Regions from separate parts of the Paucibacter sp. KCTC 42545 genome, predicted to be linked through region 2. Evidence: predicted binding sites of a transcription regulator. Region 2 holds the regulator's gene; the other holds the start of a gene.

Region 1 (10,997 bases), 2.3 Mb from region 2:
CCAGATGGTTGTTCTTGAAGCTCAAGACGGTCAGGCCGGCACGCGGCCACTCGGGCTGCTCGGGCGCAGCCACCGCATCCACGAAGAAGGGAGCCACATCACCGCTCAGGCCACGAGCCTGGGCAATGGCCGCCACATCGCGTGAATACCAGCGTGCCTGCTCGGGCTGGTTCTTTTGCAGCAGGCTGCCGACGGGCTCACTCAGGCGCAGCAAGCCGACCACCGTTTGCAACTCAGTCGTCGCCACGGGTGCCGGCCGGCTAGCGGGCGCCACTTGATCCGCGCCCACATAGCCACGGTTGACGATCACCCAGCCGCGCGGCTGCCCCTCAAGCTCAACAGCCATCGGGGTCAGCACCCAGGAGCCCGTACCCAGCTCGGTGCTGGCACGCACCAGGGTTTCCAGCTCATGGGCAAAACGCCCTTGCAGCCGGACGCGGTGATATTCCAGCGCTTGCTGCTGCGCCAGCGGCCACTGCGTCCATTGCGCGGCTGATGGCGCAGGCACGGGCGCCGCCTGCTGAGCCTGGCTGATGCGATTGATCAGCGCCTGCTTCCAGCTCAGCCGCTGCAGCTGCCAATTGCCAAGCGCGAAAAAGCCTGCGCAAAGCAGGCCGGCCAGCACAAGCACAAAAGCCACCACCCAGCGCGGCCGCGCAGCGCGGGGCTGTTCGGCACCCGCGTGTTGGCTGTTGGCTGGGTTTTGGCTCACGGGCATCAAGGCGCGATGCGCGCCTCGCCCATGCTGTGGGTGGGCATCATATTGGCGTTCATATGGTGCATGACCCAGATCGAGCCGACCAACAGAATCAGCACCATCACCAGCGTGAAGATCAGCGCCAGCATGGACCAGCCGCCTTCGACCTTGGCGTTCATGTGCAGGAAGTACACCATGTGGACGACGATCTGCACCGCCGCAAAGCCCATGATGACCAGCCCGGTCATGCCCGATGTCGGCAAGACCTTGCCCATCACCAGCCAGAAGGGGATGGCGGTCAGGATGACCGACAGCAAGAAGCCAATCACATAGCCGCGCACGGTGGCGTGGTAGCCGCCGTCGTCGTCATGGCCGTGATCGTGATCGTGATCGTGATCGTGGTCAGCGTGACCCTCATGTTGATGCTGCGCGCTCATGGCATCACTCCCATCAGATAAACAAAGGTGAAGACACCGATCCAGACCACGTCCAAGAAGTGCCAGAACATCGACAAGCACATCAGGCGGCGCTTGTTTTCCACCGTCAGGCCCAGCTTCTTGACTTGTAGCATCAGCACCACCAGCCACACCAGGCCGAAGGTGACGTGCAAGCCGTGGGTGCCCACCAGGGCAAAGAAGGCCGACAAGAAGGCGCTGCGCTGCGGGCCCGCACCTTCATGGATCAGGTGGTGGAACTCATACAGCTCCAGGCCCAGGAAGGCCAGACCGAACAAGCCGGTGATGGCCAGCCAGGTCAGCACGCCCTTGATGCGGCCATGCTGCATGGCAATCATGGCCATGCCGTAGGTGATGGAGGACAGCAGCAGCGCTGCCGTACCCGCCGCCACCAGGGGCAGGCTGAACAGATCCGCGCCCGAGGGGCCGGCCGCATAACTGCGGCCCAGCACGGCGTAGACGGCGAACAGCACGGCAAAGATCAGGCAGTCGCTCATCAGATAGAGCCAGAAGCCCAGCAGCGTGCCTTGCTGCGGATGATGCTTGCCTTCGGTGTCAAAGAAGCGCGGGGCGCCCGTGACCGCGTCGGCGGTGAGGATGTTTGAACTCATCGTTTCAGTCTCGCTAATTCCTGGCTTCAGGCAAGAGCCGCCAGGGCCTTGCTGCGGGCGTCTTCACAGCGCTTGACTTCATCCGCGGGGATGTAGAAATCGCGCTTGTAGTTGAAGGTGTGCTTGATAGTTGCCGCCAACACGGCGACGAAGCTGACGATCACCAACCACCAAATCTGCCAGACCAGGGCAAAGCCGCAGACCGTGGCCAAGCCGGCCAAGATGATGCCTGCCGAGGTGTTCTTGGGCATATGGATTTCCATAAAGCCGCTGGTCGGGCGCACCGCGCCGCGCTGCTTCATGTCATGCCAAGCATCGAGCTCATGCACGATGGGCGTGAAGGCGAAGTTGTAGTCCGGCGGCGGCGAAGCGGTGGACCACTCCAGCGTGCGGCCACCCCATGGGTCGCCCGTGTGGTCGCGCAGAGCTTCACGGTTGCGGTAGCTCACCACCAACTGGATCAGGAAGCTGGCGATGCCAATGGCGATCAGCACGGCGCCGAGTGCGGCAACCTGGAACCAGATCTGCAGCGACGGGTCATCGAAGTGGCTCATGCGGCGAGTCACACCCATCAGGCCCAGCACATACAGCGGCATGAAGGCGAGGTAGAAGCCCACCAGCCAGAACCAGAACGAGCACTTGCCCCAGAACGGGTCGAGCTTGTAGCCGAAGGCCTTGGGGAACCAGTAGCTGATGCCGGCCATCATGCCGAACAGCACGCCGCCGATGATGACGTTGTGGAAGTGGGCAATCAGGAACAAGCTGTTGTGCAGCACGAAGTCAGCCGGCGGCACCGCCAGCAGCACACCCGTCATGCCACCGATCACGAAGGTGACCATGAAGCCCATGGTCCACAGCATGGGCACATCAAACTCGATGCGGCCACGATACATGGTGAACAGCCAGTTGAAGATCTTCGCCCCCGTGGGGATGGAGATGATCATGGTGGTGATGCCGAAGAAGGCATTCACGCTGGCGCCCGAGCCCATGGTGAAGAAGTGATGCAACCACACCAGGTAGGACAGAATCGTGATGACCACGGTGGCATAAACCATTGAGGCATAGCCGAACAGGCGCTTACGGCTGAACGTAGACACCACTTCCGAGAAGATGCCGAAGGCGGGCAAGATCAGGATGTAAACCTCGGGGTGACCCCAGATCCAGATCAGGTTCACATACATCATGGCGTTGCCGCCCATGTCGTTGGTGAAGAAGTTGGTGCCGAGATAACGGTCCAAGCTCAACAAGACCAGCACAGCGGTCAGCACCGGGAAGGCCGCCACGATCAGCACGTTGGTGCACAGCGAGGTCCAGGTGAAGACGGGCATCTTCATCAGCGTCATACCGGGTGCACGCATCTTGACGATGGTGGCAATCAGGTTGATGCCCGATAGCGTCGTGCCCACCCCCGCGAGCTGCAGTGACCAGATGTAGTAATCCACCCCCACACTCGGGCTACCCAAAATGCCCGACAGCGGCGGGTAAGCCAGCCAGCCGGTCGCAGCAAACTCGCCGATGAACAGCGAGGCCATGATCAGCACGGCGCCGCTGGCCGTCATCCAGAAGCTGAAGTTATTCAGGAAGGGGAAGGCCACATCGCGGGCACCGATCTGCAGCGGCACCACATAGTTCATGAAGCCGGTCACAAAAGGCATGGCCACAAAGAAGATCATGATCACGCCGTGGGCGGTGAAGATCTGGTCGTAGTGGTGCGGCGGCAGGAAACCGGCGTTGTCACCGAAGGCGATGGCTTGGTGGGCGCGCATCATGATGGCGTCGGCAAAGCCGCGCAGCAGCATGACGATCGCCAGCACGATGTACATGATGCCGATCTTTTTGTGGTCGATGCTGGTCAACCAATTGCGCCACAAGGGGCCCCAGGCGCGGTAGTAGGTCATCGCGCCGGTCAGGCCGAGGCCGCCCAGGATCACCATGACAAAGGTGCCGAGGATGATGGGATCGTGCGGAATGGCGGCCCAGCTGAGGCGACCAAAAAGCAGCGATGTTGAGGTGTTGGGGGAGTCAAGCATGGGCTTCTCTCGGAGTTCTAGCATTGCGGGCCGCTGGCCGCTGTGTCGGTGACACGGCGGCCGGCAGCCCGGCGAATCAGGGCTGTGCGCTGCGGCTGGCGTTGGCCGCAGGCAGGTACTGATCGAGGTTTTGCGGGGTGCACATGGCGGCGACCACGCTGCGTTCGCCGTCACGCCAGGCTTGGCGGCGCACGCCGTCCACCCCGCCCTTGCCGGTGCCGCCCGCGGCGTCGATGGCCATCATCTGGCCCATGCACATCTTGTTGGTATCCACGCAGCGGTTCAGGATGGCCTGATACAGGCCCTGCTCCACCTCGGCGTAGCGGCGCACCGGCTCACGGCCGCTGGGCTGCTCAAGCTGCTGATAAACGCTGCGGCTCAGCAGCACACCCTCGGCCTTGTTCTTGGCGACCCAGACATCGAAGTCTTCGTGCGACAGCCCATGGAACTTAAAGCGCATATGCGAGAAGCCGGCGCCGCTGTAATTGGCCGAGAAGCCGTCGAAGACGCCCGGCTTGTTGATGACCGCGTGCAACTGCGTCTGCATGCCGGGCATGGTGTAGATCTGACCTGCCAGCGCCGGGATGTAGAAGCTGTTCATCACCGTGGAGGCGGTCAGCTTGAATTGAATCGGGCGGTCCAGCGGGGCAGCCAGCTCGTTGACGGTGGCAATGCCCTGCTCCGGGTAAAGGAACAGCCATTTCCAGTCCAGCGCCACCACCTCCACCACCAGCGGCTTCACATCAGCGGCCACCGGGCGGCCGGGCGCGATGCGATCCAGCGGGCGATAGGGGTCCAGCTTGTGGGTGCTGATCCAGGTGATGGCGCCAAGTGCGATGATGATCAGCAAGGGCGCGCCCCAGATCAGCAACTCCAGCTTGGTGGAATGATCCCAGTCCGGCTTGTACGTGGCGGCCCGGTTGGCTTGGCGGTAGCGCCAGGCAAAGAACAGGGTCAGGAAGATCACCGGCACGATGATCAGCAACATCAGCAGCGTGGAAGTGATGATCAGCTGAGCTTGCTGCTGCGCGATGTCGCCCGAAGGCTTCATCACCACCATATTGCAGGCCGCCAGAGGCAGCGTTGCAGCCAGCACGCCGAGCCGCTTCAGACCTGTGGGACCGGCCTGAGTCAATTTTGGGGAGGGGACGGGAGTCATTGGTAGTTACCAGAAAAGGCGGGAAAACGCCATTGCGTACCCGGCCGGAATGTATCCTGATTGAGCTAGGTCAACGATTGGACATTTTGTCCTAGGGGTCCCGCCGCTCTCGTAAGAGGGTTTTCTCCCAGCTACCTTCCCAATCGACATGAACAGCTCAGCCGCCTACCCGCTCCCTGCCGGCCAACCGGCCAGCAATTCCCAAGAAGCCAGCTCGGTCGCCCCGGGTGATATCGCCGTCGGCGTCATCATCGGCCGCGCGTCGGAGTACTTCGACTTCTTCGTCTTCGGCATCGCCTCGGTTCTGGTCTTCCCGGCCGTGTTCTTCCCCTTTGCCAGCCGATTGGACGGCACGCTTTACGCCTTCGCCCTACTGGCCCTGGCCTTTATGGTGCGGCCGATCGGCACGGTGCTGGGCATGCAGGTGCAAAAGCACTTCGGCCGCAGCACCAAGATGACCCTGGCGCTCTTCCTGTTAGGCAGCTCCACCGCCGGCATGGCGATGCTGCCCAGCTACACCGCCATCGGCGGCAGCGCCATCGTCCTGCTGGCCATCTTCCGCATCGGCCAAGGCCTGGCGCTGGGCGGCTCCTGGGACGGCCTACCCTCGCTGCTGGCCATGAATGCGCCGGAAGGCAAGCGCGGCTGGTACGCCATGCTGGGTCAACTGGGTGCACCGCTGGGTTTTGTGATCGCAGCCGGCTTGTTTGCTTACCTGTGGGCCAATCTGGACGGCGCTGACTTCTTCAGCTGGGGCTGGCGCTACCCCTTTTTCGCCGCCTTCGCCATCAATGTGGTGGCCTTGTTCGCCCGCCTGCGCCTGGTGCTCACGCACGAGTACGAGCGCGAACTCGAAGCCCGCGAACTGGAGCCCTGCAGCGTGCGCGAACTGCTCAGCCAGCAAGGCGAGAACATCGCCATCGGCGCCTTCGCCAGCCTGGCCAGCTACGCGCTCTTCCATTTGGTGACGGTGTTCCCGCTGTCCTGGGTGTCGCTGTACTCCGCGCAGACCATGGGCGAATTCCTCAGCGTGCAGATCGGCGGCGCCCTGCTGGCAGCCGCCGCCATGCCGATCTCAGGCCTGATCGCCGACCGCATGGGCCGGCGCAGCTTCCTGGGCAGCTTGGCCACCGTGATCGGCCTGTTCAGCCTGCTGACACCCTGGCTGCTGGGCGGCGGCACGGCGGGCCAAGACAGCTTCATCCTGGTCGGCTTTGTACTGCTGGGCCTGTCCTATGGTCAGGCCGCCGGCGCGGTGACCTCCAACTTCCTGCCCCGCTTCCGCTACACCGGCGCCGCCCTGACGGCCGACCTGGCTTGGCTGATCGGCGCCGCCTTTGCCCCCCTGGTGGCGCTGGCCTTGTCGGCGCGCTTCGGCCTGGGCGCCGTTAGCCTCTATTTGCTGTCGGGTGCCGCCTGCACCTTGCTGGCCTTGCGGGTCAACCGCTTGAAGTCGCTGCGCGACTAAAGAGCAATGCCCCGGCTTCGCGGCCGGGGCATTCAAGCCTGGGCAGCCATTTGCCTGAGCTACTTGCGCCAACTGCGCCTGTTGAAGGCCGAAAGCAGCCTAGCAAGACGGTAACCTTTAGCGCTCAAGAGTAGCCACTAGAGGAACCCAGATGTCGGCCGACACGCTAGTTCGCACCCTTTCCCAACTCGAAGGCGAGTTGCATCTTCCGGGCGTTCGAAAAAGCGCTTCAAGAATCAACGCATTGCTTCATGCCGACTTTGAAGAAGTTGGCCGGTCCGGGCGCCACTGGAACCGTGCAGCCATGGTCGACATGCTGCTCAGCGAGTCAGTGCCTGTAGAAGTGGTCGCTGACAACTACGTCGCAACAGAGTTGCAGGCCGGCGTTGCCTTACTCACCTACCGAGCCGCTCATCGTCAAGCGGATGGTTCCTTGGTACGCCACACCTTGCGTTCCTCCATCTGGATTCGGGTTGGAGACGGTTGGCAAATGCGTTATCACCAAGGCACCGCAGCTGCGCAAACTTGGTGAACGAACACAAACGCATCCGCCTTCGCCCCAGAAGCGAGGCCCACACCCAACTCCACTCGATCACCTACCCAAAATTCCAGCAGCCAGAATCAGCCCGCGCTGGTGCCCCGACACTTTTAAGCCCAGACCTGATCGCAGCTCCCCGCCCGGCAAACGCCCACTGCGCCAAGGGTGGGTCTTGAATTGACAACTCTCGCCCCTATAATTCGATTGCTAGCACTCGCACCCCGTGAGTGCTAACGACTCAAAATTCAGCGCAGCCGAGACTTTTCTCGGCTGTTGCTTTGTTGTCAGCCCTGACCAATATCTCAAGGAGATGTGATGAACCTGCGTCCTCTGCACGATCGCGTGATCGTTAAGCGCCTCGAACAAGAAACCAAGACTGCCTCGGGCATCTTCATCCCTGACGCCGCCGCTGAGAAGCCGGACCAAGGCGAAGTGCTGGCCGTCGGTAACGGCAAGCGCAACGACCGTGGCGACCTGATCGCCCTGAACGTCAAGGTCGGTGACCGCGTTCTGTTCGGCAAGTACAGCGTCCAGACCGTCAAGGTCGACGGTAACGAACTCCTCGTGATGCGCGAAGAAGACCTCTTCGCCGTTGTTGAAAAATAAGTGATTTGCGGGACAGACCTGACCCTGTACTCAGGGGCTGCTCTGTCCCCAACTGACTAGAGTTTTTTGTGCAAGTAAGAGCCCGTATTCCAGGCTCTCCGCACACCCAAATTTCGGAGAAATTTCCATGGCAGCAAAAGACGTAGTTTTCGGCGGCGAAGCCCGCGCACGCATGGTTGAAGGCGTGAACATCTTGGCCAATGCGGTCAAGGTGACCCTGGGCCCCAAGGGCCGCAATGTGGTGCTGGAGCGCTCGTACGGCGCCCCGACCGTGACCAAGGACGGTGTGTCCGTGGCCAAGGAAATTGAGCTGAAAGACAAGCTGCAGAACATGGGCGCGCAGATGGTCAAGGAAGTTGCTTCCAAGACTTCTGACAACGCCGGTGACGGCACCACCACTGCCACCGTGCTGGCTCAAGCCATCGTGCGCGAAGGCATGAAGTACGTGGCCGCCGGCATGAACCCGATGGACCTGAAGCGCGGCATCGACAAGGCTGTGACAGCCCTGGTCGCCGAGCTGAAGAAGGCTTCGAAGGCCACCACCACGTCCAAGGAAATCGCTCAAGTTGGCTCGATCTCGGCCAATAGCGACGAGTCGATCGGCAAGATCATTGCTGACGCGATGGACAAGGTCGGCAAGGAAGGCGTCATCACCGTCGAAGACGGCAAGTCGCTGGACAACGAGCTGGACGTCGTCGAAGGCATGCAATTCGACCGCGGCTACCTGAGCCCTTACTTCATCAACAACCCTGAGAAGCAAGCCTCGCTGCTGGACAATCCTTTCGTGCTGCTGTACGACAAGAAGATCTCCAACATCCGTGACCTGCTGCCCACGCTGGAGCAAGTGGCCAAGTCGGGCCGCCCGCTGCTGATCATTGCTGAAGATGTTGACGGCGAAGCGCTGGCAACTCTGGTGGTCAACACCATCCGCGGCATCCTGAAGGTTGTGGCCGTCAAGGCGCCTGGCTTCGGCGACCGCCGCAAGGCCATGCTGGAAGACATCGCCATCCTGACGGGCGGCAAGGTCATCGCCGAAGAAGTCGGCCTGACTCTGGAGAAGGTCACTCTGGCCGATCTGGGCCAAGCCAAGCGCGTCGAAGTGGGCAAGGAAAACACCACCATCATCGACGGCGTCGGCGCTGCTGCTGACATCGAAGCTCGCGTCAAGCAAGTGCGCATCCAGATCGAAGAAGCGACCAGCGACTACGACCGTGAAAAGCTGCAAGAGCGCGTGGCCAAGCTGGCCGGCGGCGTTGCACTGATCAAGGTTGGCGCTGCCACCGAAGTCGAAATGAAGGAAAAGAAGGCCCGCGTTGAAGACGCCCTGCACGCTACCCGCGCTGCTGTGGAAGAAGGCATCGTGGCCGGTGGTGGCGTGGCTCTGCTGCGTGCCAAGCAAGCTGCAGGCAAGATTGAAGGCGCCAACGCCGATCAGGACGCCGGCATCAAGCTGGTGCTGCGCGCCATCGAAGCGCCCCTGCGCGAAATCGTCTTCAACGCCGGTGGCGAGGCTTCGGTCGTTGTCAACGCCGTGCTGAACGGTTCGGGCAACTACGGCTTCAACGCTGCCAACGACACCTACGGCGACATGATCGAAATGGGTATCCTGGACCCGACCAAGGTGACACGTACTGCTCTGCAGAACGCCGCTTCCGTCGCTTCGCTGATGCTGACGACCGAGTGCATGGTCGCAGAAACACCGAAGGACGAAGCAGCCGGCGGCGGCATGCCTGGTGGCATGGGCGGCATGGGCGGCATGGGCGATATGGGCATGTAAATTCAGCGCCAGGGCCAGGTCGGGCTGCTTGCAGCAAGACCTGACCCTCAGCACTGATTGCCAAGAAGGGCCGCAGCAATGCGGCCCTTTTTTTATGCCCGCGCCCGCCAACGCTTTGCCACCTGATCAGGGGGATGAGCAACGAAGCAAGCCCGGCGCGGCGCTGGCCGCCGCCATAATGCACGCTTACTCGCCCAAGCCGATTCATGCCCGCAATCACCCTGAACGACATCCTGGAAGAAGCCCACGCGCAGCTGCCGGGCTTGAGTCGTGCGCTGTTGAATAGCATCCAGGATGAACTCAAGGCCAAGCCGCAACACTTCTTGCTGCAAGACCCCTGGCGGCGTTTGCAGCACAGCTTCATGGCGGACTTCGAGTCCTCGCTGCGCACCCTGCTGGCCCCCCGCAATATCAGCGACGCGCCTTTGCAAGCGCCGTCCCTGGCCAGCCTGAACAGCTTGAGCCTGGTGGATGAACGCCAGGCCCTGCAAGACGTGGCCATCGCCCACGTGATCACCACGGTAGAGCAGCACTGCCTGCCGGAGCTGCACCAGCTCGGCAACTTCTTCGCCGCCCTGCGTGGCACTGCGCGCGCGCGCAAGAACGACAACCCGCTGCGCCCGGGCCTGTTTGCCCAGGCCTTGCTGGCCGCGTTTTCCAGCTTTGATTTCGATGCCGAGCGCCGCTACGGCCTGATGCAGGCCGCTGCCACGCCGCTGGCCGAAGGACTGCATCGGCTCTACGCGCAGCTGTGCGCCAAGTTGCGCGCCGCCGAGGTCGGTGACCTGCTGATCAGCCACGCCTCCAATATCCAGGACAAGAACGCGGACCTGCGCTTCATCGAAGCCCGCCGCATCACCGAGCCTGCCACCTTGGACGGGCTGGCGCGGCGCGTGCATCAACGCAATACCCAGGCCGCCGGCCTGGACGGCAGCGCCGCCGCAGAGCCTGTATTCATCAAGGTCGGCGGCCGCGATCTGCTGAGCCGGCTGTACGAACAAATCCTGGCCGACCCTCGCCTGCTGCCGCCACTGAAGGCCCTGCTGGCCCGCCTGCAGGTGGCCGTGGTGCGTTTGTCTCGCACCGACACCAGCCTGCTGCACCGCCAAGACCACCCAACCTGGCGCCTGCTCAATCGCGTGGCCGCCCACGGCATGGCGTTTGAGCGCCCCGATGACGAAGCGCTGCAGACCTTTTTGCAGTTCATGGACCGCGAGTTGCCGCTGCTGATCGACAGCCCGACGATCAGCGCCGCCTTGTTTCAAACGGTGCTGGACCATGTCGATGCCCACATCAGCACCCAGGTGCAACAGCGCAGCAAGGGCAGCGTTCAAGCCCTGGCCTCGCTGGAGCGCGAGCAAAGCCGCAGTGAATGGCTGCAGCTGCTGAACGAGCAAATCCGCGCCCAAATCGTTGGCGCACCGCTGGGCCCACGCCTGCTGCTTTTTCTGCAGACCCAATGGCCCAAGGTCATCACCCAAGCCATGGTGACCCATGGCCCCGAGGCCGAGCCAGTGGCCGCTTGGATCGAATGGGTGGATCGCCTGCTCGACAGTCTGCGCGAACTGCCCGCCGAGGCGGACCGCATCGCCCTGCGCCAAAAATTGCCCGCGCTGGTCGATGGCTTCCGCAAAGGTTGCGACAGCATTGGCCTGG
Region 2 (10,997 bases):
TCTCGGCCTATGCCCTGTTCCTGTTCACTGCGGTGGCCGGGCGTTTGTGGTGCGGTTATGCCTGCCCGCAAACGGTGTACACCGAGATCTTCATGTGGATCGAGAAGCAGTTCGAGGGTGATCGCCAAGCGCGCATGAAACTCGACGCTTCGCCCTGGAACTTCAACAAGCTGTGGCGCAAGAGTGGCAAGCAACTGACCTGGATCGTGGTCGGCTTGTGGACCGGCTTCAGCTTTGTTGGCTACTTCACCCCCATCAAAGAACTGTGGGCTTCGGCCTTCACCTTGGGCTTTGGCCCATGGGAATGGTTCTGGGTGCTGTTTTACGGTTTTGCCACCTACGGCAACGCAGGCTATATGCGCGAGCAGGTCTGCAAATACATGTGTCCTTATGCGCGCTTTCAAAGCGCCATGTTCGACAAAGACACCCTGATCATCAGCTACGACCAAGAGCGTGGCGAGCCGCGCGGTTCGCGTGGCAAGAAGGTCGATGCCAAGGCCGCCGGCCTGGGTTCGTGCATCGACTGCACCTTGTGTGTACAGGTCTGCCCCACCGGCATTGATATCCGCAAGGGCCTGCAATACGAGTGCATTGGCTGCGCCGCCTGCGTGGACGTCTGCGATCAGGTGATGGACAAGATGAACTACCCGCGCGGGCTGGTTCGTTACGACACCCAGAACGGCCTGGCCCAGCATCTCAGCCCGGCGCAGAAGCTGCGCCGCATGTTCCGCCCTCGCGTCATCATTTACAGCGTGGTGCTGGTGACCTTGAGTACGGCTTTGTTGGCCAGCCTCTTGTTCTTGCGCAGCCCCGTCAAACTGGATGTGGTGCGTGACCGCGGCGTGCTGTCCCGCCTGGTGGAAGACGGCTATATCGAGAACCTCTATCGCCTGCAGATCATGAATGCGACCGAGGGCGCGCAGCAGTTCAGCGTCAGCGTCAAGGGCATGGAAGGCATCGCCTTGGGTAAGCCAGTGAGCTTGGTCTTGGCGCCGGCCGAAGCGCGTTGGGTGTCGGTGGCGGTGCGTATTCCGCCGGAGTCGGCGGCGCAGGCCGGTGTCGGCGCGCATGCCATCTCGTTTGCCTTGATGGGACAGGCGGTTGACAAAGCAGGTGTGGCCAGCGGCAAGATCGAGATCAAGGAAAAATCGACCTTTGTCGTGCCGCGCTAAGCGCGAACGAATTTTTGAATAAGAAGTCCTTGCAAAGCAGGAGTTGACGCAATGAGTCAAGAAAACAAGAGCAAGACCGAGTCTTCTAGCCCCTGGTGGCGTGAGAAGTTCATGTGGCTGGTGTGGGGTGGACCGGGTCTGGTGGTGCTTGCCAGCTTTGTGACCCTGTACCTGGCCCTGCATTTCCCCGAGACGGTGCTGGACGAGTCCAAGGTGCAGACCACGTATGTGGGCAAGGCTTCCAAGGAAGCCGCTCCGGCCTCCTTGGCACCGGCCATGAAGGGCCGCAATCACGCTGCCACTGGTACGCAATAAGATGAATACCGAGCCCCGCAATCGTGTTGAGTCGGATGACGCCACCTTTGCGGTGGATCTGCCGCCACCTACGTCCAGGTTGGCACGCTGGGCGATGGCCATTGCCTGGCCGGCCTTTGTGATGGCAGGGGTGACCGAGGGTTTGGTGTTTTCGGTGGTTGACCCCAGCGATCTGACCTGGTTCGGCGGCGAGCGTATGGAACTCTCCCGCCAGGCCGTTTACACGCTCAGCTTTCTGATTTTTTGGAGCGTCATCAGCTTGGCATCCAGCATCAGCCTGATGCTGGCCACCTTGCCGGAGACGCCTGATGCACCTCAAGCCATTCACCCGCGGCGATGGCCGCAGTAGGTCGAAGTAGGCCGCTCGCTCGGGCGGCGCTCAATGCTGAATGCCTGAATGAAAGAAAGAAGGGCTGAGTACCACTCAGCCCTTCTTTTATTGTGCCGCTGGCGCGGCTCAGCAGCCGCTAAGCCTAGGGCTTAGCAGGCGCCGTTGTTCACCAGCTTTTGCAGGCCCGCTTGGTCAAGGATGCGCAAGTGGCGTTGCTTCACTTCCAGCAGGCCCTCTTCCTGGAATTTTGAGAAGGTGCGGCTGACCGTCTCCAACTTCAGGCCCAAATAGCTGCCGATTTCTTCGCGCGTCATGCGCAGCACCAAGGCAGCGGCGGAGAAGCCGCGCGCCTGCAGGCGCTGGGTCAGGTTTAGCAAGAAGGCTGCCAGGCGTTCCTCCGCCCGCATGCTGCCCAGCAAGAGCATCACGCCGTGGTCGCGCACGATTTCCCGGCTCATGATCTTGTGGAACTGGCGCTGCAAATCGGTGAACTCGCGCGACAGCTCTTCCAGTTGCTCAAAGGGAATTACGCAGACCTGGGAATCTTCGAGCGCCACGGCGTCGCAGCTGTGGCGGTCGGTGCTGATGCCGTCCAGGCCCAGCAATTCGCCCGCCATTTGAAAGCCAGTGACTTGGTCGCGGCCATCTTCCGACGAGACACAGGTTTTGAAAAAGCCGGTGCGCACCGCGTAAAGCGACTGGAACGGATCGCCGCTACGGAACAAGGTGTCGCCGCGCGACACTTGGCGGCGGGTGGCAACCAGCTCGTCCAGCTGCTCGAGGTCACCCGACGACAAGCCCACGGGTAGGCAAAGCTCGCGCAAATTGCAGCTGGAGCAGGCGACCTTGAGCGGTTCAATCTTGATAGGTACGGTGACGTTCATAGAGTGCATTATGGATGACGCATATCGCAGTGGGCAGGCGCCGTTGTCGGCATCTGTTCGGGGCAAGGCGGCGATTCGAACGTCTGATCGCCGCTTATCGGCTTCGCCAAACATGATTTAGCTCAAGCCCAATGCGCAATACATGCGATTGTTAGGGCAAAGAATGAGGCCAAACTTGATCTCGGTCAATCGCTTGTGTGGCGGGCTTGGCAATATGCGAGCCATGGTTTCTATCACCCAGCCCCAAGCCCTGTCAGGCAAAGACTCCGCCGTGAGCATCATCAACGAAGACCTGTTGCGTCGTTTCGATGTGTCCGGGCCACGCTACACCTCGTACCCGACCGCGGATCGCTTTGTTGAGGCCTTCACCGCCGAGAACTACGCGCAGGCTTTGGTGCAAAGGGCCACCGGCTCGCAGATTGGCGGCGCTGCGCCCTTGTCGATCTATGTGCACATCCCCTTCTGTGAATCGGTGTGCTACTACTGCGCCTGCAACAAGGTCATTACCAAGCATCACGACAAAGCCGCGGAGTACTTGCAAGCTTTGATCACCGAGATGGACTTGACGCTGGTCCATCTGGGTCGCGGCGCCGGGGTGTCTCAGCTGCATCTGGGTGGCGGTTCGCCGACCTTCTTCAGCGATGAAGAGTTGACGGGCTTGGTGCAGGCCTTGCGTGAGCGCTTCCGCATCGTTGCCGGAGCCGAGATGGCCATCGAGGTGGATCCGCGCACGGTCAATGTGGACCGCCTCAAGCATCTGCGCAGCCTGGGCTTCAACCGCCTGAGTTTCGGCGTGCAGGATTTTGATCCGCATGTTCAAAAGGCGGTGCATCGCCAGCAGAGCTTTGCTAGCGTCGAGGCCTTGATGACGGCGGCGCGCGAGCTGGGTTTTGAGTCCACCAATGTGGATCTGATCTACGGTCTGCCGCTGCAAACCCCCGAGTCCTTTGCTCGCACCATCGAGCAAGTGGGTGCCTTGAAGCCGGATCGCATCGCGCTTTACGGCTACGCTCATTTGCCGCAGCGCTTCAAACCGCAACGCCGTATCGACGAAGCCCAACTGCCGCCGGGTGCCGCCAAGGTGGCGATGTTGCACGGCGCGATTGAAGGCTTCATGACGCATGGCTATAGCTATATCGGCATGGACCATTTCGCCTTGGCCAATGACTCCTTGGCCGTAGCCAAGCGCCAGGGCCGCCTGCATCGCAATTTCCAGGGCTACAGCACCCAGCCGGACTGTGACCTGATTGCTTTGGGTGTGTCGGCGATCGGCCGCGTTGGCGCCAACTACAGCCAGAACGTCAAGACGCTGGAGGCCTATTACGACACCTTGCGTCAAGGCCAGCTGCCCATCGAGCGTGGCTTGGCCCTGACCCGCGACGACATCGTTCGCCGCGCCGTCATCATGGCTTTGATGTGCCAGGGGCGGCTGGAGTTTGAGTCCATCGCCTTGGCGCACCTCGTGGATGTGGCCGAGTATTTCAAGCCCGAGCTGGAGCGCATGCGTGAGCTGGCGGAGCAGGGCTTGGTGACGGTGGACGCCGACGCCATTCAAGTGACGCCGCTGGGTTGGTTCTTTGTGCGCGCTGTGGCCATGGTGTTTGATCGTTACCTGCAAGCCGATCGCAGCCGCGCGAAGTTCTCTAAAATCATCTGATGCTTGATGTCGCCCTTGCCGGCTCGGCCCTGTTGATGGGCTTGGCCGGCGTTCCCCATTGTCTGGCCATGTGTGGCGCGACCTGCGCTGCGGCCGGGGGGCGTGCACCCGTGAGCTTTCAGCTCGGGCGCTTGGTGGGGTACGCGGCCGCGGGAGCGGTGGCGGCGGCCAGCGTGCAATTGCTGGCCCAGATGGGCCAGGCTTCGGCGCTGCTGCGCCCGCTGTGGGTGATGCTGCATGTGGCGGCCTTGATGCTGGGCTTGGCCTTGCTCTGGCGCGGTCAGCCGCCGGCATGGCTGGCGCGTCTGGGGCAGGATGTTGGGCATCAGCTTGAAGTGCCGCTTGATGGCTTGCGCCAAGGGCGTGTGGCCTTCGCCGGCCCGGCGCAAATGAAAGTTCGGGCCCGCGCAGGTCTGGCTGGTTTGGCTTGGGTGGCCTGGCCTTGCGGCTTGCTGCAATCGGCTTTGCTGCTGGCGGCGCTGGCTTCTGGGCCGGTGCAGGGCGGGGCGATCATGGCCTGCTTTGCCATCAGCTCCGGGGCCGGATTGGCGCTGGGGCCTTGGTTGCTGAGCCGTTTGCGTACGGCTCAAGATGGTGGCGCGGGTGCGCTGCGCCTGTCGGTGCGCTTGGGCGGGCTGGGGCTGGTGGCTGCTTCGGGCTGGGCCTTGGGGCATGGCCTGTGGGCGCAGGTGGCGGCTTTTTGTAGCTCGGTGGTTTGACGCCATGCTGACGCCCGCATAACTCTTATAGAAGACTGGGCAGCACAGCGTGGCGCGACTGACTTAGAATTCACCCTCTAATCGATCTACCCCCTTGGGCCTGCACATGGGCCGATCTGGATACCAAATGACCGCTTCGAAATCGACCATCATCTACACCTTGACCGACGAAGCGCCACTGCTGGCGACGGCGTCGTTCTTGCCCATCGTCCGCGCGTTCACCGCGCCTGCGGGCGTTCATATTGAAACCAGCGACATCTCGGTCGCTGGCCGCATCCTGGCGCAATTCCCGGAACTGTTGAGCGAAGACCAACGCGAGCCCGATCAGTTGGCCGCACTGGGCAAGCTGACCCTGAAGGCTGAAGCCAACATCATCAAGCTGCCCAATATCAGCGCCTCGGTGTCGCAGCTGAAGTCGGCGATCAAGGAGTTGCAAGGCAAGGGCTACCCAATTCCCGACTATCCGGAAAGCCCCAAGACCGACGAAGAAAAAGACATCCGCGCGCGCTACGGCAAGTGCATCGGCAGCGCGGTGAACCCGGTGCTGCGTGAAGGTAACTCGGACCGCCGCGCGCCCAAGGCCGTCAAGGAATACGCACGCAAGAACCCACACAGCATGGCCGACTGGAGCCAAGCCTCGCGTTCGCATGTCTCGCACATGCACAGCGGTGACTTCTATCACGGCGAAAAGTCCATGACGCTGGACCGCGCTCGTAACGTCAAGATGGAACTGATCACCAAGAGCGGCAAGGCCATCGTGCTCAAGCCCAAGGTGGCGCTGCTGGACCGCGAAGTGGTCGACAGCATGTTCATGAGCAAGAAGGCGCTGCTGGACTTCTACACCCGTGAGATCGAAGACGCGCACAAGACTGGCGTGATGTTCTCCCTGCACGTCAAGGCGACGATGATGAAGGTGTCGCACCCCATCGTCTTCGGCCATTGCGTCAAGATTTTCTACGCCGAGGCTTTCGAGAAGCACAGCAAGCTGTTCGAAGAGTTGGGCATCAACGTCAACAACGGCATGGTCGATCTGTACAACAAGATCGCCACCCTGCCGCAGAGCAAGCAAGACGAGATCAAGCGCGATCTGCACGCCTGCCACGAGCATCGCCCCGAGTTGGCCATGGTGGACTCGGCCAAGGGCATCACCAATTTCCACTCGCCCAACGACATCATCGTTGACGCCTCCATGCCGGCCATGATCCGCAACGGCGGCAAGATGTGGGGCGCCGACGGCCGCCTGAAGGACGTGAAGGCCGTGATGCCGGAGTCGACCTTTGCCCGCATCTATCAGGAGATGATTAACTTCTGCAAATGGCACGGTGCCTTCGATCCCAAGACCATGGGCACGGTGCCCAACGTCGGCCTGATGGCCCAACAAGCCGAAGAGTACGGCTCGCACGACAAGACCTTCGAGATCCCTGAAGACGGCGTGGCCAACATCACCGACCTAGACACCGGCGAAGTGCTGATGAGCCAAGATGTGGAGCAGGGCGACATCTGGCGCATGTGCCAGTGCAAGGATGCCGCCATCCGCGACTGGGTCAAGCTGGCCGTCAACCGCGCGCGCAACTCGGGCATGCCCGTGGTGTTCTGGCTGGACCAGTACCGTCCGCACGAGGCGCAGCTGATCACCAAGGTCAAGATGTACCTGCATGAGCACAACACGGCCGGTCTGGATATTCAGATCATGAGCCAGGTGCGCGCCATGCGTTACACCCTGGAGCGTGTGGTTCGTGGCCTGGACACCATCAGCGCCACCGGCAACATCCTGCGCGACTACCTGACCGACCTGTTCCCCATCATGGAACTGGGTACCTCGGCCAAGATGCTGTCCATCGTGCCTTTGATGGCCGGCGGCGGCATGTACGAAACCGGTGCTGGCGGCTCGGCGCCCAAGCACGTGCAGCAGTTGGTGGAAGAAAACCATCTGCGTTGGGACTCCTTGGGCGAATTCCTGGCGCTGGCCGTGAGCCTGGAGGACATGGGCCTCAAGACCGGCAATGCACGCGCCAACTTGTTGGCCAAGACCTTGGATGCGGCGACCGGCACCTTGTTGGACAAGAACAAGAACCCCAGCCCCAAGACCGGTCAGCTCGACAACCGCGGCAGCCAGTTCTATCTGTCGCTGTTCTGGGCGCAGGCCTTGGCGGCGCAGACCGAGGACGCAGAATTGGCGGCCAAGTTTGCCCCGCTGGCCAAGGTGCTGGCCGAGCAGGAGAGCACCATCGTGGCTGAGTTGGCGGCGGTGCAGGGCAAGCCGGTTGATGTCGGTGGCTACTACAAGCCCGATATGGCCAAGCTGGCCGAAGTGATGCGCCCGAGCGCCACCTTCAACGCTGCCCTGGCTTCCCTGGCCGGCTGAGCGGCCAGCGCTTGCGCACAGGCGCCGCTAGGTTTTCGGGTCTAGCGGCGCGACAGATACAGCCGGTGCCCGCACTGGCTTTTTTACATTCAGGCGCCGTCATTTTCCGCCCTTAGAATTTTTCACCTGATTGCCCCCGAGTTCCATCTGGAGACCTGCCTACATGTACCAGCACATCAAGATCCCTGATCAGGGTGCCAAGATCACCGTCAATGCCGACATGTCACTCAATGTGCCGGACGAGCCCATCATTCCCTATATCGAGGGTGACGGCACGGGCCTGGACATCACGCCCGTGATGATCAAAGTGGTCGATGCCGCCGTGGCCAAAGCCTATGGTGGTAAGAAGAAGATCCACTGGATGGAGATCTACGCTGGCGAGAAGGCGACCCAGGTTTACGGTCCGGATGTTTGGCTGCCGGCCGAGACCCTGGACGTCCTGAAGGAGTATGTGGTGTCCATCAAGGGCCCGCTCACCACGCCGGTGGGTGGCGGCATTCGTTCCTTGAATGTGGCCTTGCGCCAGGAGCTGGACCTGTATGTGTGCCTGCGTCCGGTGCGCTACTTCGCGGGCGTGCCTTCGCCGGTGAAAGAGCCGCATAAGACCGATATGGTGATCTTCCGTGAGAACTCGGAAGACATTTATGCCGGTATTGAGTACGAGGCCGAGAGCGAGAAGGCCAAGAAGCTGATCAAGTTCTTGCAAGAGGAGATGGGTGCGACCAAGATCCGCTTCCCCAATACCTCGGGCATTGGCATCAAGCCGGTGTCGCGCGAAGGCACCGAGCGCCTGGTGCGCAAGGCCATTCAATACGCGATCGACAATGAAAAGCCCAGTGTCACCATCGTGCACAAGGGCAACATCATGAAGTACACGGAAGGCGGCTTCCGTGATTGGGCCTATGCCTTGGCGCAGAAGGAGTTCGGCGCCGAGTTGATCGACGGCGGCCCCTGGTGCAAGCTGGTGAGCCCCAAGACCGGCAAGAGCATCACCATCAAGGATTCGATCGCTGACGCCTTCTTGCAGCAGATCCTGCTGCGTCCCGCCGAATACTCGGTGGTGGCCACGCTGAACCTGAACGGCGACTACATCTCCGACGCCCTGGCCGCGCAGGTTGGCGGCATCGGCATTGCTCCCGGCGCCAATTTGTCGGACTCGGTGGCTTGCTTTGAAGCCACCCACGGTACGGCACCCAAGTACGCTGGCAAGGACTACGTCAACCCCGGCAGCGAGATTCTCTCGGCCGAGATGATGTTGCGCCACATGGGCTGGCTGGAAGCGGCGGACATCATCATCAGCTCGCTGGAAAAGTCCATCGTTAGCAAGAAGGTCACTTATGACTTCGCGCGCCTGATGGACGGCGCCACGCAAGTGTCTTGCTCTGGCTTCGGGCAAGTGATGATCGACAATATGTGACCTGCCTCTGCCATGCCCCTGGCTTGGCGCTGAATTTCAAGCCCCGACGCTGCTCTGGCCTCGGGGCTTTTTTCCGTTTGAGCACCAGTCTTGATGCTGGTCAAACGCGTGTGCCCTGTGCGCCCAGGGGCTGAGGAGAGCGTCCTATACTGGTTCGGCACCTTTGCAGTACACAGGAGGAATGGCATGCAATTTCAAATCAACACCGACGAGAACATCGAAGGCAATGAGTCCCTGTCGGCCTGGATCGAGACCGAGTTGAAGGCCAAGCTGGCTCGCTTCCGGGATCAGATCACCCGTATCGAAGTGCACCTCAGCGACGCCAGTGCTACCCGCGTCGGTGATCACGACAAGCGCTGCAAGCTGGAAGCCCGCTTGGCTGGCCGTCAGCCCGTGCTGGTGAGCCATGACGCCGCCAATGTGGCCGACTCCCTGCATGGCGCAGCCGAGAAGCTCTTGCGTGCGGTGGACTCGACCCTGGGCAAGCTGCGTGATGCCCATGGCCGCGAAACCATTCGCGGTGCCGACAGCGGCGGCGAGGCCTAAGCTGTTGTGACTGCGCGCTGAATTGCGCATGAAAAAGGGCCCGCTGTAGCGGGCCCTTATTTTTTCTTTTTCTTCGCGTTGCCTGACGCGCTTGGTTCAGGCTTCAGGCCGCTTGGACGAGCTCAGGCTGGTTTTGCGGGGCCACCTTGTTGAGTTGCATGATGTTCTGAGCCAATTGACCCTTGGGGCCTTGGACCAGCTCATAGCTGACCGCACTGCCTTGCTGCAAGGTTCTGAACCCATCCATTTGAATTGCTGAAAAGTGCGCGAAAACATCTTCGCCACCGGCCTCGGGTTCAATAAAGCCAAAACCCTTGGCGTCGTTGAACCATTTCACAGTTCCTAGTGCCATTTACAAACTCCTCCGTCCCAAAAATCATTGATGTCTGATGCATCACTTTCGATTTTTGTAGCCATGGCTTCGCCTGTCAATTTAGGGGCTCCCCGGGGGCGAACCCAAGGGTGTGCAGTTTTGCGCGGGAATACTGGCTTCGAAACCCTCAATTCGAGGCTTGCAATTGCCGGCTTAGACACAAGATGGCTTGGGTGTCGGCGGGGCTTTCCCGCTGTCGATAGAATCAGGACATGCCAGATTTCCCCAGTCAACCACCAGTGCCACCGGGCCAGACGCCGGGCCATCTACCAGGCCGCGAGGATGGTGACGGTACGACCACGGTCGAGCGTGTTCCGCAGAAAACCGAGCCACCACGGCTCTACCAAGTCCTGCTCTTGAATGACGATTTCACGCCGATGGAATTCGTCGTGATGGTTTTGCAGGAATATTTCCGTCATGACCTGGATACTGCTACCCAGATCATGCTGAAAATCCACCATGATGGGCGCGGGGTTTGCGGTGTCTTCACCAAAGACGTTGCGGCTACCAAGGTGGAGTTGGTGCTGGCCGCCGCAAGGCGCGCTGGCCATCCTTTGCAGTGCATTATGGAGGCCGCATGATTGCGCAAGAGCTTGAAGTCAGCCTGCACATGGCGTTTGTCGAAGCGCGCCAGCAGCGCCACGAGTTCATCACCGTCGAGCACTTGCTGATGGCCCTGTTGGACAACCCCTCCGCGGCCGAAGTGCTGCGCGCCTGTTCCGCTAATCTGGATGATTTGCGCAAGAGTCTGGCGCAGTTCATCAAGGAAAACACGCCCACCGTGGGCGGTGTGGAAGAGGTGGATACGCAGCCCACGCTGGGTTTCCAGCGTGTGATTCAGCGTGCCATCATGCATGTGCAAAGCACCGGCAGCGGCAAGAAGGAAGTCACCGGCGCCAATGTGCTGGTGGCGATCTTCGGCGAGAAGGATTCCCACGCGGTGTACTACCTGCACCAGCAGGGCGTGACGCGACTGGATGTGGTCAATTTCATCGCCCATGGCATCAAGAAGAGCGATCCGCCTGAGCCCGCCAAGGGCCAGGAGGGCGCAGGCAATGGCCAGGAATCCGAGCGTGAAGAGGCCGAAGGGCAGGGCAAGGGCTCGCCGCTGGAGCAGTTCACTCAGAACCTCAATCAACTCGCCAAAGACGGCAAGATCGATCCGCTGATCGGCCGTGAGTTGGAGGTCGAGCGTGTGGTGCAGGTGCTGTGCCGCCG

What was found. The regulator FNR, encoded in region 2, switches genes on or off when oxygen is low (the NO sensors DNR and NnrR bind a similar motif). The targets are predictions, from matches to a motif close to TTGATNNNNATCAA.
Region 1: the regulator FNR is predicted to act here: its motif matches at 5,013-5,026, upstream of cyoA (ubiquinol oxidase subunit II).

What each region holds. Positions count from the first base shown of each region.
Region 1 is NZ_CP013692.1:307,817-318,813, reverse strand. Features, by position in the region: gene AT984_RS01365 (SURF1 family protein) at 1-712, opposite strand, end outside; gene cyoD (cytochrome o ubiquinol oxidase subunit IV) at 718-1,134, opposite strand; gene cyoC (cytochrome o ubiquinol oxidase subunit III) at 1,131-1,763, opposite strand; gene cyoB (cytochrome o ubiquinol oxidase subunit I) at 1,790-3,793, opposite strand; gene cyoA (ubiquinol oxidase subunit II) at 3,870-4,844, opposite strand; gene AT984_RS01340 (MFS transporter) at 5,101-6,420, shown strand; gene AT984_RS22295 (nuclear transport factor 2 family protein) at 6,572-6,952, shown strand; gene AT984_RS01335 (co-chaperone GroES) at 7,274-7,564, shown strand; gene groL (chaperonin GroEL) at 7,692-9,341, shown strand; gene AT984_RS01325 (DUF1631 family protein) at 9,548-10,997, shown strand, end outside.
Region 2 is NZ_CP013692.1:2,608,361-2,619,357, reverse strand. Features, by position in the region: gene ccoG (cytochrome c oxidase accessory protein CcoG) at 1-1,172, shown strand, start outside; gene AT984_RS11365 (hypothetical protein) at 1,224-1,487, shown strand; gene AT984_RS11360 (hypothetical protein) at 1,489-1,836, shown strand; gene fnr (fumarate/nitrate reduction transcriptional regulator Fnr) at 1,968-2,702, opposite strand; gene hemN (oxygen-independent coproporphyrinogen III oxidase) at 2,926-4,359, shown strand; gene AT984_RS11345 (urease accessory protein UreH domain-containing protein) at 4,359-5,078, shown strand; gene AT984_RS11340 (NADP-dependent isocitrate dehydrogenase) at 5,206-7,443, shown strand; gene icd (NADP-dependent isocitrate dehydrogenase) at 7,607-8,860, shown strand; gene AT984_RS11330 (HPF/RaiA family ribosome-associated protein) at 9,047-9,406, shown strand; gene AT984_RS11325 (cold-shock protein) at 9,510-9,758, opposite strand; gene clpS (ATP-dependent Clp protease adapter ClpS) at 9,992-10,360, shown strand; gene clpA (ATP-dependent Clp protease ATP-binding subunit ClpA) at 10,357-10,997, shown strand, end outside.